2 linked regions of the Catenuloplanes indicus genome follow. The protein of the gene in region 2 interacts with the protein of the main gene of each other region in a pairwise test. Links are inferred from orthologs where the notes say so. Each region holds a gene or a part of one and is shown on either strand. Other genes may lie near its edges.

Evidence for each region. Proteins that work in one complex are often made in the same cells at the same time.
Region 1: the proteins of eno (region 2) and rpe interact in binary tests that used the Escherichia coli proteins (3 or more experiments, as listed by UniProt). The link is inferred for Catenuloplanes indicus from one-to-one orthologs.

What each region holds. Positions count from the first base shown.
Region 1 is NZ_JAUSUZ010000001.1:7,629,371-7,636,608, forward strand. Bases 3,021-5,789 are described here. They hold rpe (ribulose-phosphate 3-epimerase), read left to right. Parts: upstream 3,021-3,956; coding sequence 3,957-4,622; downstream 4,623-5,789. Other genes in these bases: J2S42_RS33970 (glycoside hydrolase family 13 protein), read left to right, coding at 3,021-3,398; J2S42_RS33975 (PPOX class F420-dependent oxidoreductase), read right to left, coding at 3,400-3,867; J2S42_RS33985 (GGDEF domain-containing response regulator), read left to right, coding at 4,619-5,602; J2S42_RS33990 (hypothetical protein), read left to right, coding at 5,719-5,789. Also shown: J2S42_RS33965 (hypothetical protein), read right to left, coding at 1-1,733; more of J2S42_RS33970, read left to right, coding at 1,827-3,020; more of J2S42_RS33990, read left to right, coding at 5,790-5,925. UniProt on the Escherichia coli protein: Catalyzes the reversible epimerization of D-ribulose 5-phosphate to D-xylulose 5-phosphate.
Region 2 is NZ_JAUSUZ010000001.1:4,073,975-4,081,240, forward strand. The notes cover bases 1,667-4,463. They hold eno (phosphopyruvate hydratase), read right to left. Parts: upstream 3,810-4,463; coding sequence 2,523-3,809; downstream 1,667-2,522. Other genes in these bases: J2S42_RS18330 (DUF501 domain-containing protein), read right to left, coding at 1,667-1,727; J2S42_RS18335 (FtsB family cell division protein), read right to left, coding at 1,728-2,339; J2S42_RS18345 (flagellar brake domain-containing protein), read left to right, coding at 4,016-4,463. Also shown: J2S42_RS18315 (Ppx/GppA phosphatase family protein), read right to left, coding at 1-63; J2S42_RS18320 (amino-acid N-acetyltransferase), read right to left, coding at 68-583; J2S42_RS18325 (hypothetical protein), read left to right, coding at 651-1,211; more of J2S42_RS18330, read right to left, coding at 1,194-1,666; more of J2S42_RS18345, read left to right, coding at 4,464-4,648; J2S42_RS18350 (DUF885 domain-containing protein), read right to left, coding at 4,938-6,545; J2S42_RS18355 (enoyl-CoA hydratase-related protein), read right to left, coding at 6,686-7,266. UniProt on the Escherichia coli protein: Catalyzes the reversible conversion of 2-phosphoglycerate (2-PG) into phosphoenolpyruvate (PEP). It is essential for the degradation of carbohydrates via glycolysis.

The sequences.
Region 1 (7,238 bases), 3.6 Mb from region 2 along the record:
ACCTTGGCGCGGGTGTGCAACGCCTCCGCGCTGATGACGTCGGCCGGTTCGCCGGGCAGCGCCGTGCCGACGTACGTGACGACCTCGATGATCCGCCATTCCTCGACCCGCTTGATCCTGCCCTCCGCCGCCTCGGCCTGCTGCTCGGAGCTGTACCAGCGGCCGGACCGGCCCAGCGCGGCCACCTTCTTGTCGCCCTTGAGCATCAGCCCGATGGCCGGCAGGTCGACGAACGTCAGGTTCTCGAACGAGTGCGTGAACGCCGGTGCCGGCTTCTTGAGGCCCAGCTCCCGGGCCTGGCCGATCCGGACCATCGGCTCGAACTCCGCGCCGAGGCCCTCCGGGTCCGGCCGGCCGATGGCCGGGTCGATCAGCGCGGCCGTCCCGCGGTCCACCGGAGCCGGTGCCGGCGCGGAGACGGTACGCCGCCCGTCCACCTCGGTCTGCCGCAGGTGCCCCGCGCCGTCCTGCACCAGCCGCAGCGTGCCGGTCAGCGCACCGGGCAGCACCGGGTCGCGCAGCGTGAACGGCCGGAGCCCGGCCTCGCCGTCGAGCTGCGTCTCCAGCAGCGTGAACTGGCCGTCGCCGCGGTGGTGGACCAGCACCATGTGCGCGGCCCGGCCGGGATCGAGACGGCCGTCGGCGAGCGGGGCCGGCTGCACCCAGACCGGCGCGACCGTGCCCGGGCTCAGCCCGGCCAGCAGCGCGGGCCCGCTCTCCGGCCCGAAGAAGCCGCCCAGCCGTGCGGCCAGCACCTCGCGCGGGCGCAGCCCGTCCGTGCCGGACGCATAGGTCAGGCCGCCCAGGGCGCCGAGGACGCGCGCGACCCGGTCCACACAGTCGGGTTCGCCGTCCCACGGTCCCAGCGCGTGCAGCGCGGCGCGCAACGGTGGCAGGTCGTCCGGTGGCCCGAACCGGGTGACCGTGGTGCCCGGCGCCCGCAGCAGGCCCGGGGACGCCGGTGCGACCCCGTCCGCGGACACCGCGAACAGCGTGCCGTCGTCGCTCGTGAACACCCAGGTCAGCTTCTCACCGGTGACGCCGGACGCGTGCACCAGCGCCGGGGAGCCGGGCAGCGCGACCGTGCCGCCGCCGGCGAACGCGCGGTGCACCTCGGCGAGCGTCGGTGGCGTCACGCGACCGGGGTCCCAGGCGTGCGGGCGCCCGGTCAGGATCATGCCGGCCGCCATCAGGTACGCGGGCGAGCGGGACGGTGGCAGCGCGTGGATTCGGTCGGCCGGGTGGCGGGTGAGGTCGCGGGCCAGGTCCGCGGCCGTGCGCAGCAGCTCGCGTGCGTCCGCGTCGGCGCGCGGCAGCACCCGCACCGCGACCGGGGCGTCCGCGTTCTCCCGGCCGGCCGCGTCGACCGGCACCACGCGCGGCGAGAGGAGCATTCCCGGCCGGTACGGTGCGTACGCCTGCGCGCCGGTCGCGTCCGTCGCGGCCAGCCAGTCGTCCGTACCGATCAGGCTGCCGTCCGGTCCGGTGAGCACCACGCCGGCCGGCATCCCGTCCAGCGCGTTCCGCACCGCGTGCAGCGCGCCCGGCCGGTGCAGCGCGGTCTCCGGGACGACGATCGCGCCACCGTCCGCCGGGCGGGCCGCGTTCATCGCCCTGGCCAGCGCGAGCAGGTCGACCGGGTCGGCCATCGTGCCCGGGTGGAAGTACGCGCCACCGGGAATCGGCACGAACCTGCCGTCCCGGCAGATCTCGGACAGGGAAAACGTGGCCACGGTCACTCCTCGGTGCGTCGTGGCCCTGATAACGGGACACCGGTGCCTTCGGTTCAACCAGCATTGACGGCCACCGGATGAGATGATCGGCGGATGACGGAGGGCGGCCCGTGGTGGCGCGACGCGGTGATCTACCAGGTGTATCCGCGCAGCTTCACGGACTCCGACGGCGACGGCGTCGGTGACCTGCCCGGCGTGCTCTCCCGCCTGCCGTACCTGGCCGGGCTGGGCGTGGACGCGATCTGGCTGAACCCGTTCTACCCGTCCCCGCAGGCCGACGCCGGCTACGACGTCGCCGACTACCGCGACGTGGACCCGCTGTTCGGCACGCTGCAGGACGCGGACGCGCTGATCGCCGGCACGCACGCGGCCGGCCTCCGGATCATCGTGGACATCGTCCCGAACCACACCTCGTCGGCGCACGCCTGGTTCCGCGCCGCGCTCGCCGGTGACCGGGCCGCCCGCGCCCGCTACCTCTTCCGGCCCGGCCGCGGCGACGCGCCGCCGAACGGGTGGCGGTCCGTGTTCGGCGGCCCGGCCTGGACCCGGGTCGAGGACGGCAGCTGGTACCTGCACCTGTTCGACGCCGCGCAGCCGGACCTGGACTGGACGAACCCGGAGGTGGTCGCGGAGTTCGAGGACGTCCTGCGATTCTGGCTGGACCGGGGCGTGGACGGGTTCCGCATCGACGTCGCGCACGGCCTGCGCAAGGACCCGGCGCTCCCGGAACTGCCGGACACGCTGGACCCGGACGTGCCGGTGCACATCGCACAGCCGGGGCACCCGTTCTGGGACCGGGACGAGGTGCACGACATCTGGCGTGGCTGGCGGCGGATCGTGGACGCGTACCCGGGCGACCGGACCATGGTCGCGGAGGCGTGGGTGCTCGACTTCGCCCGCCTCGGCCGGTATCTCGCGCCGGACGAACTGCACACCGCGTTCAACTTCGCGTTCCTGGTCGCGCCGTGGGACGCGGCCGCGTTCCGGACCGCGATCGACGACACGCTGGCCGGTCTCGCACCGGCCGGCGCGCCCGCGACCTGGGTGCTCTCCAACCACGACGTGGTCCGGCACGCGACCCGCTACGGCGGCGGCGCGACCGGTCAGGCCCGCGCGCGGGCGGCCGCGCTGCTGATGCTGGCGCTGCCCGGCGGCGTCTACCTCTATCAGGGCGAGGAGCTGGGCCTGGAGGAGGTGCTCGACATCCCGGACGCGCTGCGCCAGGACCCGAACTTCATCCGGACGAACGGCGCCGAGCGCGGCCGGGACGGCTGCCGGGTGCCGATCCCGTGGTCCGGTGCGGAGCCGCCGTTCGGCTTCTCCCCGGATCGTTCCACCGGTACGCCGTGGCTGCCGCAGCCGCCGTCCTGGGCCGAGTGCACCGTGGAGGCGCAGCAGTCCGACCCGGACTCGATGCTCACGCTCTACCGGGCCGCGCTGGAGATCCGTCGCGAGCGGCTGGGCGAGGGCGGCCTGGAGTGGCTGTCCGAGCCGGGCGATCCGGTGCTCTGCTTCCGGCGTACCCCCGGTGATCTGATCTGCGTGGTGAACATGGGTGCCGAACCGGCGGAGGCCGACCCGCGCGCGACCCCGTTGCTCACCAGCGCGCCGATCGGCGCCGGCAGGATGCTGCCGGCCGGCGCCGCGGCGTGGTTCGCGGACTGACTCAGCTGCCGGCGAGCCGGGCCGGGAAGCCGCCGGTCGCGATCGGGCCCCAGGCGTCGATCGTGACCCGGATCAGCGACTTGCCCTGGGCGACCATGGCCGCGCGGTACTCGTCCCAGTCCGGGTGCTCACCGGAGATGCAGCGGAAGTAGTCGACCAGCGGCTCCAGCGCGTCCGGCAGGTCCAGCACCTCGGCCGTACCGTCGACCTGCACCCACGCGCCGTTGAACTCGTCCGACAGCACGCACACCGACACCAGCGGGTTCTTCCGGACATTGTTGGATTTCGCGCGCTCCGGATAGGTGGAGATCACGATCCGGCCCTCGGTGTCGACGCCCATGGTCACCGGCGACGCCTGCGGGCGGCCGTCGATGCGCGTGGTCATCAGGACGCCGTGGTGACGCGGCCGGACGAAGTCGAGCAACGCGTCCCGGCCGACCCGGGTGTTCGTGGCGATCGTGCGTGCCATGACAGATCATTTCCCCTCGGTACGTGGCTTCGCCGCAACCCTATGCGGCACTGGTGATCGAAAAGCCCGGCGATCGGTAGACTTGTCCCGTGGACGCGCCGTCGATCGTCATCGCCCCGAGCATCCTGGCCGCCGACTTCGCCCGCCTCGCCGATGCGGCGCGCGCGGTCGAGGGGGAGGCTGACTGGCTGCACGTCGACGTGATGGACAACCACTTCGTGCCGAACCTGACGATCGGGCTGCCGGTCGTGCAGAGCCTCCGCAAGGCCACGCCGATCCCGTTCGACGTGCACCTCATGATCGAGGACCCGGAGCGCTGGGCGCCCGGCTACGCCGAGGCCGGGGCGTACAACGTGACCTTCCACGCCGAGGCCACGGACGACCCGGTCGCGCTGGCGAAGACGTTGCGCGCGGCCGGGTCCAAGGCCGGTCTGGCGATCGACCGGGACACCGACGTCACGCCGTACCTCGATCTGCTCCCGCATTTCGACACGCTGCTGGTCATGACGATCAAGGCGGGCTTCGGCGGCCAGAAGTTCTTACCGGAGACCCTCGACAAGGTCCGCGCGGTCCGGCGCCGGATCGAGGCCGGCCACCTGGAGGTCCGCCTCGAGGTCGACGGCGGCATCGCCGCCGACACCATCGAGGCCGCGGCCGAGGCCGGTGCGGACGCGTTCGTGGCCGGCACCGCGATCTACGGCGCCGCCGACCCGGCCGAGGCCATCCGCAAGCTGCGGGCACTGGGCTCAGCATGAGCAGCAGCGAACGCGACGAGTTCGGGCCGGAGCCCGGCCGCGACCTGATACTCGTGGTCGACGACGACAAGGACATAGCGCACTTCGTGGCGCTCAACCTGAAACTCGACGGCTTCGACGTGGTCGTGGCGAACGACGGCAAGCAGGCGCTGGAGGAGATCGACAAACAGCGGCCGTCGCTGGCCGTCCTCGACCTGATGATGCCGGAGATCGACGGCCTGGAACTGACCCGCCGGCTGCGGGCGAACCCGATCACCTCGACGCTGCCGATCATCATGCTGACGGCGAAGAGCATGACCATCGACAAGGTGAACGGTCTCAAGGCCGGCGCCGACGACTACATGGTCAAGCCGTTCGACACGTCCGAGCTGGTGGCCCGGGTCCGCAACACGCTGAACCGGAACCAGGAGTCACGCGAGGTCTCGCCGCTGACCGGGTTGCCGGGTAATTCCCGCGTGAAACGGGAGATCAGCGACCGGATGCGTAGTGGCGTGGATTATGCGGTCGGCTATATTGATATTGACCGCTTCAAGGCGGTCAATGACGTGTATGGCTTCGACCGTGGTGATGCGTTCATTCAGGCGTTGGCGCGCAGTTTGCATCGTGCGGTGGTCCAGGTAGGGTTGCCGCCGGTTTTTCTCGGTCATATCGGTGGGGACGACTTCATTTTTATCTGCCATCCGGAACAGATTCGGCCGCTCACTCAGGCGATGGTTGTCGATTTCGAGCGGGCGGCGGATGAGCTTTATGATCCGGAGCATGCGCGGCGGGGGTATATCGAGGTCCCGGACCGGCGGGGCGGTAAGCAGCGTGCGGCGCTGGTGACGCTGTCGATCGGCGTCGCGACGACGGGGGAGGGGCGGCGCTTCGACGACCCTCGGATCGTGATGGCGATCGCGTCGGACATGAAGAAGACGGCGAAGAACCAGCCGGGGTCTTATGTGGCGATCGATAAACGGGGGAACGTCCAGGGCGCGTAGCGGCCGGCGTCTGGTGGGCGAGGTGTTGTAGCGGGCGTCCCGTTTTGCTGTGCACCTCCTGTTTCGCGGTGTGCTGCTTGTGCGGCTGCTGTCGCGCGGTGCGCTCCTGTTCCGCGGTGGGGCTCCTGTTCTTCGGTTCGCTGCTGTTCTGTGGTGGGCTCCCGCTCTGCGGTGCGCTGCTGTTCTGTGGTGGGCTCCTGTTCCGCGGTGGGCTCCCGCTCTGCGGTGCGCGGCTGCTCTGCGGGCGGCTTCCGTTCCGCGGTGCGCTGCTGCTGCGCGGTTCCTGTTCCGTGGTGGGGATCGCTGCTGGTGGCGGGTGTTAATCGGGCGCTGCGCGCCCGATATTTCGTCATATTGGTTGCGTCTGTGGGTGCGGTGGCGTGGGGGTTGCGTTGTAGGGCGGTGCCTCCGGCGGGTCTCGGGACTCCGGTGCATGGCGGGGCTTCCAGCCAGCGCGGGGTCCGTGGGGCCGGCTGTTTTTTCGTGGGTGGTGTGGGTTGCGTCTGTGGGCCGGGATGCTCCGTCTGCCGTCGCCCAGGCGAAGCCGAGCAGATCTTCGGCAGGGCCGCCAGCTTTGGTCTGGGTCGGCAGGGTCGTCGCTGCGCGCCGTCCGTGCCTTGGCTGCGGTGTCGTCGTGTGTGGCGGCCCTGCCGAAGATCTGCACCCCAAGGGTGGTCGACGGCAGACGGTGCATCCCGGCAGCGCCGGTTTTGTGCTGGCGCACGAAAGCGAAAAGCGACACGGTTGCCATTCCGGAGGTGGTCTTTAACCGAGGCGGGAAGGTCTCGTATTGCGGATGGTGCACGATCGCATGTAGGCCGGGAGTCGTATTCGGGGCGGCATTGATCGATGTTCTGTGAAAAGCTCTACCTATGCGTCAGATGCAGCTGTTCACATCGTCGGAATTGGCGGTGATGCGGGATCGGACCGCGTCGCGGAACTATTCTGCCGCGCGGGACGAGTTTCGCCGTAAACATGAGCGGCGTCGTTTCTGGGGAAAGCGCCGGGGTCATATAGCGCGGTTGCGCCGCGAGTGTGGCTACTCCTATGTCGATGCCGTGGCGGCCGTCGACGGCGTGCGCCGTGGGCCTAGCTCTGACCGTGACCGGCCTACTGCGCGCCCGGCGCCGCCGAGTGGCGGTTCGTCCGACGTGCGGCCGGTGCCGTCGCGCGACGGTTCGTCCGATGTCCGCTCGGCGCCGCCGAGTGGCGGTTCGTCAGCCACGCGGCCGGTGCCGCCAAGCAGCGGTTCGTCCGACCTGCGGCCGGTGTCGTCGTGTGATCGTTCGCCTGCTGCGCGCCCGGTGCCGCGGAGTGGCGGTTCGTCCGACGTGCGGCCGGTGCCGCTGGGTGGCGGTTCGTCGGCCACGCGGCCGGGGCCGTCGCGTGACGGTTCGGCCTCTGCGCCAGCGGCGCTTCCGCGCGACCATCCGCCCGCCGTGCGGCAGGTCCCCACGCGGAACCCCTCGCCCACCGTGCCGGAGACGCCGCCGTGTGACCCTGTGCCCGCCGTGCGGCGGATGACCGTGGGAAGCGGTGACAGCAGCAGCCGCTCCACGGCACGGACCGCACCGCAGCGGGGCAGGGGGGTGTCACCGCACCCGGGCCCAGGCCCAGGCGCCATGGGCGCCGAGCG
Region 2 (7,266 bases):
AAGGTCGGCGATCAGGAGACGGATGCTGTTGGTACCGCAGTCGATCGCGGCTACGCGTGCCATGGGCTCAGCCTACGTCGGACAGGTGCACCAGCATCCGGGTGTTGCCCAGGGTGTTCGGCTTGACCCGCTCCAGGCCGAGGAACTCCGCGACACCCTCGTCGTAGGAGCTCAGCAGCTGCTCGTAGACCGGGGACGGCACCGGCGCGCCGTCGATCGCCCGGAACCCGAACGAGGCGAAGAACCCGGTCTCGAACGTCAGGCAGAAGACCCGGGAGACGCCCAGGTCGCGCGCGGTGTTGAGCAGCTCGGTGACGATCCGGTGGCCGATCTTCTGGCCGCGGCACGCCGGGTCGACCGCGAGCGTGCGGATCTCGGCCAGGTCCTCCCACATCACGTGCAGCGCACCGCAGCCGACGATCGCGCCGTCGGCCAGCCGCTCCGCGACCCAGAACTCCTGTACGTCCTCGTACAGCGTGACCGTGGGCTTGCTGAGGAGGCGCCGCTCGCCGCTGTACGTGTCGATCAAGGCCCGGATGCGGCGTACGTCGGCGGTCCGGGCGCGGCGTACCGCAACATCCATACGGCCAACCCTACTGGCTCCGTCCGACCGACCCGGCGACCGGCACCGATACCGCATCCTCGTAGACATGACCCGCGCCCCGGCCGTCGCCGCCGTCGCCGTGCTGGCACTGACCGGCTGCGCCGCGCAGGCCACCGGCGCCGGTGGCCGCGGACTGACCGAGGTGCTCGACCGGCTCGGTCAGGCGTCCGCGGAGACGTACACCGCGGTCTACGCGCTCGGCACCGGTGAGATGGCCACCGTGGTGAGCGCGCCGCCGCGGACGGCCACGATCAGTGGCGACGACCGCCTGGTGGTCGGGCCGGACGGCGTGACGCTGTGCGAGGACGGCACCTGCTCGCGGCCGCCGGGCGCGGCGGACGCACCCGGCGGCACCGGGATAGTGACGACGGAGCAGGTGCGCGCGATGGTCTCCGCGGCGGCCCACCTGCCGGGCGTGGACGTGGCCGTCTCGACCGCGACGTTCGCCGGGCGGGAGACGCTCTGCGCGGACGTGCACGGCATGTCGGACTTCACCGTCTGCGTCACCGAGGACGGCATACTGGCGTCGTTCCGCGGCGACGGTGAGATCACTCTGGAGCTGACCCGGCTGGCCGAGTCGGCGGACGCGTCACTCGTCGCTCTGTGACGGCGCCACGCACGGCCCGTCGGTCCACCACGGGCCGATCATCTCGGCGGCCTCGTCGCCGAACGGGTTGACGCCCGGGCCGGCACCGAGCGCGTGGCCGAGGTGCACGTGCAGGCACTTGACCCGGCCGGGCATGCCACCGGCCGAGACACCGGCGATCTCCGGCACGTCGCCGATCGCCTCGCGCCGCTTCAGGTAGTCCTCGTGCGCGGCCCGGTAGCGCGCGGCCAGGTCCTCGTCCTCGGCCAGGCGCGCGGACATCTCCTTCATCACGCCGGCCGACTCCAGCCGGCTGATCGCGCTGGTCGCGCGCGGGCAGGTCAGGTAGAAGAGCGTCGGGAACGGCGTGCCGTCCGCGAGCCGGGGCGTGGTCTCCACGACGTCCGGGTTGCCGCACGGGCAGCGGTGCGCGACCGCGCGGGTGCCGCGGGGCGTGCGGCCGAGCTGGGCGGCGACGGCCGCGAGATCCGCCTCGGTGGCTTCTTCCCGATGAGGCGGGTGGATTTCCTGCGTCACTTATTTATTGGCTTCCTGGATGCTGGACCACAACGTGTCGTACCACTTGTCGGGCGTCTCGGACGGCGCGGACGGGATCCCGCCCCCACCCGGGGCGGCACCGGCATCCTGGTTCATCACGATCAGCAGCGTCTCGTCGGGGTGGGCGTAGTAGAAACGATTCCGGACCTGGGTCCGCACGTACTCGTCGTCCTGCCACTTGTCCACCAGCTCGCTGAGTTCCCGGATCCGTTCGCGCTGCTCGGCCTGGGACGCCTCCATCGCGGCGATGTCCGCCTCCTGCGACAGATAGAGCCGCACCGGGTACGTGTACGCCAGCGCGAGCGCGATCAGCACCACGATCAGCACCGCGGCCCGGCCGGTGTAGCGCCGGGGCTGGGTGGCGGTGGTGCGCTTCGCGGCACCGGCCGCCGCCGCGCGCCGGGCGGCCGCGGGACGGCTGGCGGAACGCCCGGTCTCGGTCGGCCGGGGCTCGCGGACGATGCTGGCGTCGCGGATCGCGGTGCGGGCGCCACGCGCGCTCCGGGCGGGCGAACCGGCCCGGCGCGTCGGCCGCGTGCCGTGCCCGCCGCGGGCAGGCCCCTGACCGCCCGGCGATCGCCGTTGCGTCACGACACCCGCTCCATCGCTACATCAGCTCCCACTGCCCCCGCCGTACCCATTCTCACGCTAAGCAACCATGACGGGCGCGAGGGCCGGAGGCAAATCCACGGGATTTTTGATCAGATACTGCAAACCCCTGGCGGAAAGTGCCCCCGGCCCTTGCGACCTACGTGGGTACCGCGTGACTCTGAGTTACTTGGCGGCCTTGTAACGCGGGAACGCGCCGGCACCGGCGTAGCGCGCGGCGTCCGCCAGCTCCTCCTCGATACGCAGCAGCTGGTTGTACTTCGCGACGCGCTCGGAGCGGGCCGGGGCACCGGTCTTGATCTGGCCGGAACCGACCGCGACCGCGAGGTCCGCGATCGTGGTGTCCTCGGTCTCGCCGGAGCGGTGGCTCATCATCGACTTGAAACCGTTGCGGTGGGCCAGCTCGACCGCGTCGAACGTCTCGGTCAGCGAGCCGATCTGGTTCACCTTCACCAGCAGCGCGTTCGCGGCCTTCTCGGCCACGCCGCGGCCCAGGCGCGTCGGGTTCGTGACGAACAGGTCGTCGCCGACGATCTGGATCTTGTCACCGAGTGCCGCGGTCATCGCGGTCCAGCCGGCCCAGTCCTCCTCGTTCAGCGGGTCCTCGATGGAGACGATCGGGTACGTCTCGACCAGCTTCGCGTAGTAGTTGATCATCTCGTCGGAGGACTTGGAGCCACCCTCGAACGTGTACGCCCCGTCCTTGTAGAACTCGGTCGCGGCCACGTCCAGCGCCAGCGCGAAGTCGGTGCCGAGCGAGTAGCCCGCCTTCTCGATCGCCTCGGCGATCAGGTCCAGCGCGGCGGCGTTGGTCGGCAGGCTCGGCGCGAAGCCGCCCTCGTCGCCCAGGCCGGTCGCCAGGCCCTTCTTCTTCAGCACGGACTTGAGCGCGTGGTAGACCTCCGCACCCGAGCGCAGCGCCTCACGGAACGTGGACGCGCCGATCGGGGCGATCATGAACTCCTGGACGTCGACGTTCGAGTCCGCGTGCGCGCCGCCGTTCAGGATGTTCATCATCGGCACCGGCAGCAGGTGCGCGTTCGGCCCGCCGAGGTAGCGGAACAGGCTCAGCTCGGCCGAGGCCGCCGCGGCCTTGGCGACCGCCAGCGAGACGCCGAGGATCGCGTTCGCGCCCAGCTCGGACTTGTCCGCGGTGCCGTCGATGTCCAGCATCTTCTGGTCGATCAGGCGCTGCTCACTGGCCTCGTAGCCGAGCAGCTGGTCGACGATGCGGTCCTCGATGTTCGCGACCGCCTTCTCGACGCCCTTGCCCAGGTAGCGGCCGGCGTCGCCGTCACGCAGCTCGAGCGCCTCGAACGCGCCGGTGGAGGCGCCGGACGGGACAGCGGCGCGCGCGATCGTGCCGTCGTCCAGACCGACCTCGACCTCGACGGTCGGGTTGCCCCGCGAGTCGAGAATCTCCCTGGCGACAATTCCCTCGATGGTGGCCATTTTGTCGTGTCGCTCCTTGAGTTGTGATTGCCGGCCCGCGTACAGGCTGTGTCTGCCGGCCCGCCGGCGGGACCTGTGAGCCGAACCCCCGATCGCCGCCACCCTGCGGCCGACCACGACGCTGAGCCTATCCATCCGGGCGGGGGCGCCGCGTGCGAGGCCGGGGAAAACCCTCAGGGTGCCGCGCGGGAGACCGATGGGTGAACGTGAGTTTTCCCTCCCCCGGCATCAACGAGCGGGTCGAGATCACGGTGAAGCGCGGCGGCACGTACCGCTCCCGCGTGGAGGATCTCGACGGCGCGCTCCTCTCGCTGGCCGCGCCGCTGGACCTGCTGGTCACCGACGTACCCGACCCCGGCATGGAGCTGACGGTCCGCTGGATCGCGGGTGAACGCGGCCGCTACGCCGCCGACGCCGTGATCACCCGGATCGTGCACGGTCACGTCAGCACCTGGGTCGTCGAGATCACCGGCCGCCCGGCGATCGAGCAGAACCGCGAGTACGTCCGCGGCGGCGGCGGCGAACCGGTCGAGCTGACCGTCGGCGAGGACGGCGAGCCGCACCGCGGCGAGGTCATCGACGTCAGCGAGCGCAGCATCAAGGCGGTCTTCAAACGCCTGGACATCGCCGCGGGCGCCGAGGTCTCGCTGCGCGTTCTGCTCGAGTCCGAGCAGATGACGCTGCACGGCACTGTCTACCGCGTCGTCGACCAGGCCGCCACCTCCGAGGTCCAGGTCGTCCTGATGCTCGACGCCGACGAGTCCCAGGCCCAGGCCATCCGCCGGCACGTGATGAACCTCCAGCGCCTGGCCCGCGCCCGCGCCCGCGACCACGCCTGACCCCTTCGTCCGATATGCCGCGCCGCGGGTGTGGAGCGCGGTGGTGGACTGGTGAAGGGGTGTTGCGTCGCGTCGGGATGGGGAGCGCGGCGACGGTTGCATGGTTTGTCCGGTGTTGTGCGGGACCGGCTCCGGGGCGGGCGGGAAGCGGAGTGCCAGCGGAGTCTTCGCGCCCGGCGGGGTTTGCCCGCGGGAGCATGCGGGCCGCACCACGCCGGGAGCGGGAAACCGGAATGGGATGACTCAGCGCCGTGGGAGCAGGCGGGCCGCACGGTGCCGGGAGTGCGGCTCAGACGCCCAGCAGCGTACGGAGGTGGCGCGGGGACGGTGAGCCGTGCGCGAGCATGGCGTCGTGCCAGGTGCCGAGCGGGACGGACGGTGGGCGGGCGGCGGCGATCGCGGAGACCTCGGTGTAGCCGACGAAGTAGGTGGAGAGCTGGGTCGAGGTGAGCAGCAGGCGGCGCCACTTGCCGGCGGCCTCGCCCTCCTCCTGGAACGCGCGGCCGGTCATCATCCGCATCGCGTCCGTCTCGGACAGGTCCTCGCAGTGGACGAGCTGGTCGAGCACCGCGTTCATGGTCATTCGGAGTTGCATCTTGAGCTGCTGCATGCGGACCGGCAGGCCGCCGAAGCCGTGGTCGGCCAGGGACTCCTCCGCGTGCACGGCCCAGCCCTCGACGAACGGGTCGGACCAGCCGAGCGAGCGAACCCGGGTGTTGCCGCGGTAGCGGCGGGCGTGCGCGAGCTGGACGAAGTGGCCGGGCATCGCCTCGTGCACGGTCAGGTTGCGGACCATGTGGTGGTTGTACTCGCGGTAGAGCGACTCGACCCGCTCCGGCGACCAGTCCGCGGGCGCCGGTGCGATGCAGTAGAACGTGGGCACGTCCGCGGTCTCCATCGGGCCGGGCGGGTCGCAGTAGGCGACGCTGACGCCGCGCGCGAACTCCGGCATCGCCTCGATCACGCACTCGTCGTCCGGGATGGTGACGATCCCGTGCGTGCGGACGAAGTCCGTGGTCTCGGCCATGGTGACCCGGGCGAAGTCCACTATCGTGTCGTTGTCCGGCCGTTCCTCGGCCAGCTGGGCCAGCGCGCGGCGCACGGTCTCGTCGGTGGCCGGCCCGCCGGTCAGCTCCGCCGCGGTCTCGCGGATCCGCTCGCCGATCCGCTCCAGGTTGTCCTCGGCGCGGCGTAGCACCTCGGACGCGGACAGCTCGGTGTCCAGCGTGTGCCAGAGCCGCGCCTCCCACTGCCGCCGGCCGAGCCGCGGCGAGCGGCCGTCCGCGTCCAGGCCGCGCAGGTGGGCGGCGAACCCGTCCAGTTCCTCGGCCGCACGGGCGGCCAGCGGCGTGATCCGGCCGGCCAGCGACGGTTCCTCGGCCAGCAGCGTGGGCAGCTCGTCGCGGATCAGGCCGGCCGCACCGGCGAACTGCCCGGCCGCGGTCTCGACGTGCACCCGCGGGCAGTCGTGCAGCACCGCACGCGCGGTGGCGACCGCGTCCGGCACCGCGGCGAGCCGGCCGGCCAGCGACTCCAGCCGCGCCGCGACCGGCGCGAACCGGCGGGCCATCAGGCCGTGCAGCAACGGGCCGGGGTTGTGCAGCAGCGGGTTCCACTCGTGCTCGCGGATCTCGGTCAGTTCCAGCAGCCGCCGCTCGACCATGGTGGTCAGGATCGCGTGGTCGACCTGGTCCTCCGGGTCGAGCCCGTCCACGTCCAGCTGGGCCAGCGCGTTGCCCGCGTCGATCAGCATCGCGGTGCGTTCGGTGACCGCACCGGCCGAATGGTCCGGCAGGCGGTCGTCGTGGGTGTGGTCCCCGGCGTAGAAGGCGGTGACCGGCTCACTCGCGAGGATCGCGTCGACGATGCGCTCGGCCACGGGCACGAAATCCGACATGACGATCAATCTAACCGCCGGACCCCGGCTCATGCGGTATCCCGGGCAGAGGGGCAGGCCTCGTGCGACGCACCACCCGTCGCACGAGGCCTGCCGGAGAGGCCGGCCTGACCGGTACCGGCCGGCCTCGGGTCTTCGGGTCAGCCGGCCTGCGCGGGCACGGCCGGGCGCACCGACTGCGGCGTGTCCGGGGCGGACGAGCGCGGCCGTACGTGCGAGCGGTTCTTCCCCTGGTTCTGGGTGCCCGGTGGCGGCGGCGGGACCGGCCGTTTCGCGTTACCGGCCGAGCCGTTCGAGCCGGCCGGGAGGGCCTCGGTGAGCGTTCCGGGCAGCAGCCGGGCCGGCGTGCCGGTCGGACGGACCTTGTGGACGAACGCGTGCCGCGCCGCCGCGAACCCGGACCGGTCGTCGAAGATGTCGTGGCTCATCTCGGCCAGCTCGCGCACCTCGTGCACGCCGAGCGGCCGGCCGGACGTGAGCGCCCGCGCCTTCCGGTGGCGCATCCGGCGGTTGAGCTGCGGTTCGGCGTATCGGGCGGCGAGCTCGGCGAGCCAGTCCGCGAACGCGTCCGGGTGCCGCGGCCCGACCTCGTCCAGCAGGCCGATCGCGCGTGCCTGGCCGGCGTTGACCGGTAGCTTCTCGGTGAGCAGCCGTTCCGCGCGGACCACTCCGACCCGGCGCGGCAGCGTCCAGGTGTGCAGCTCCGATCCGTACAGGCCGA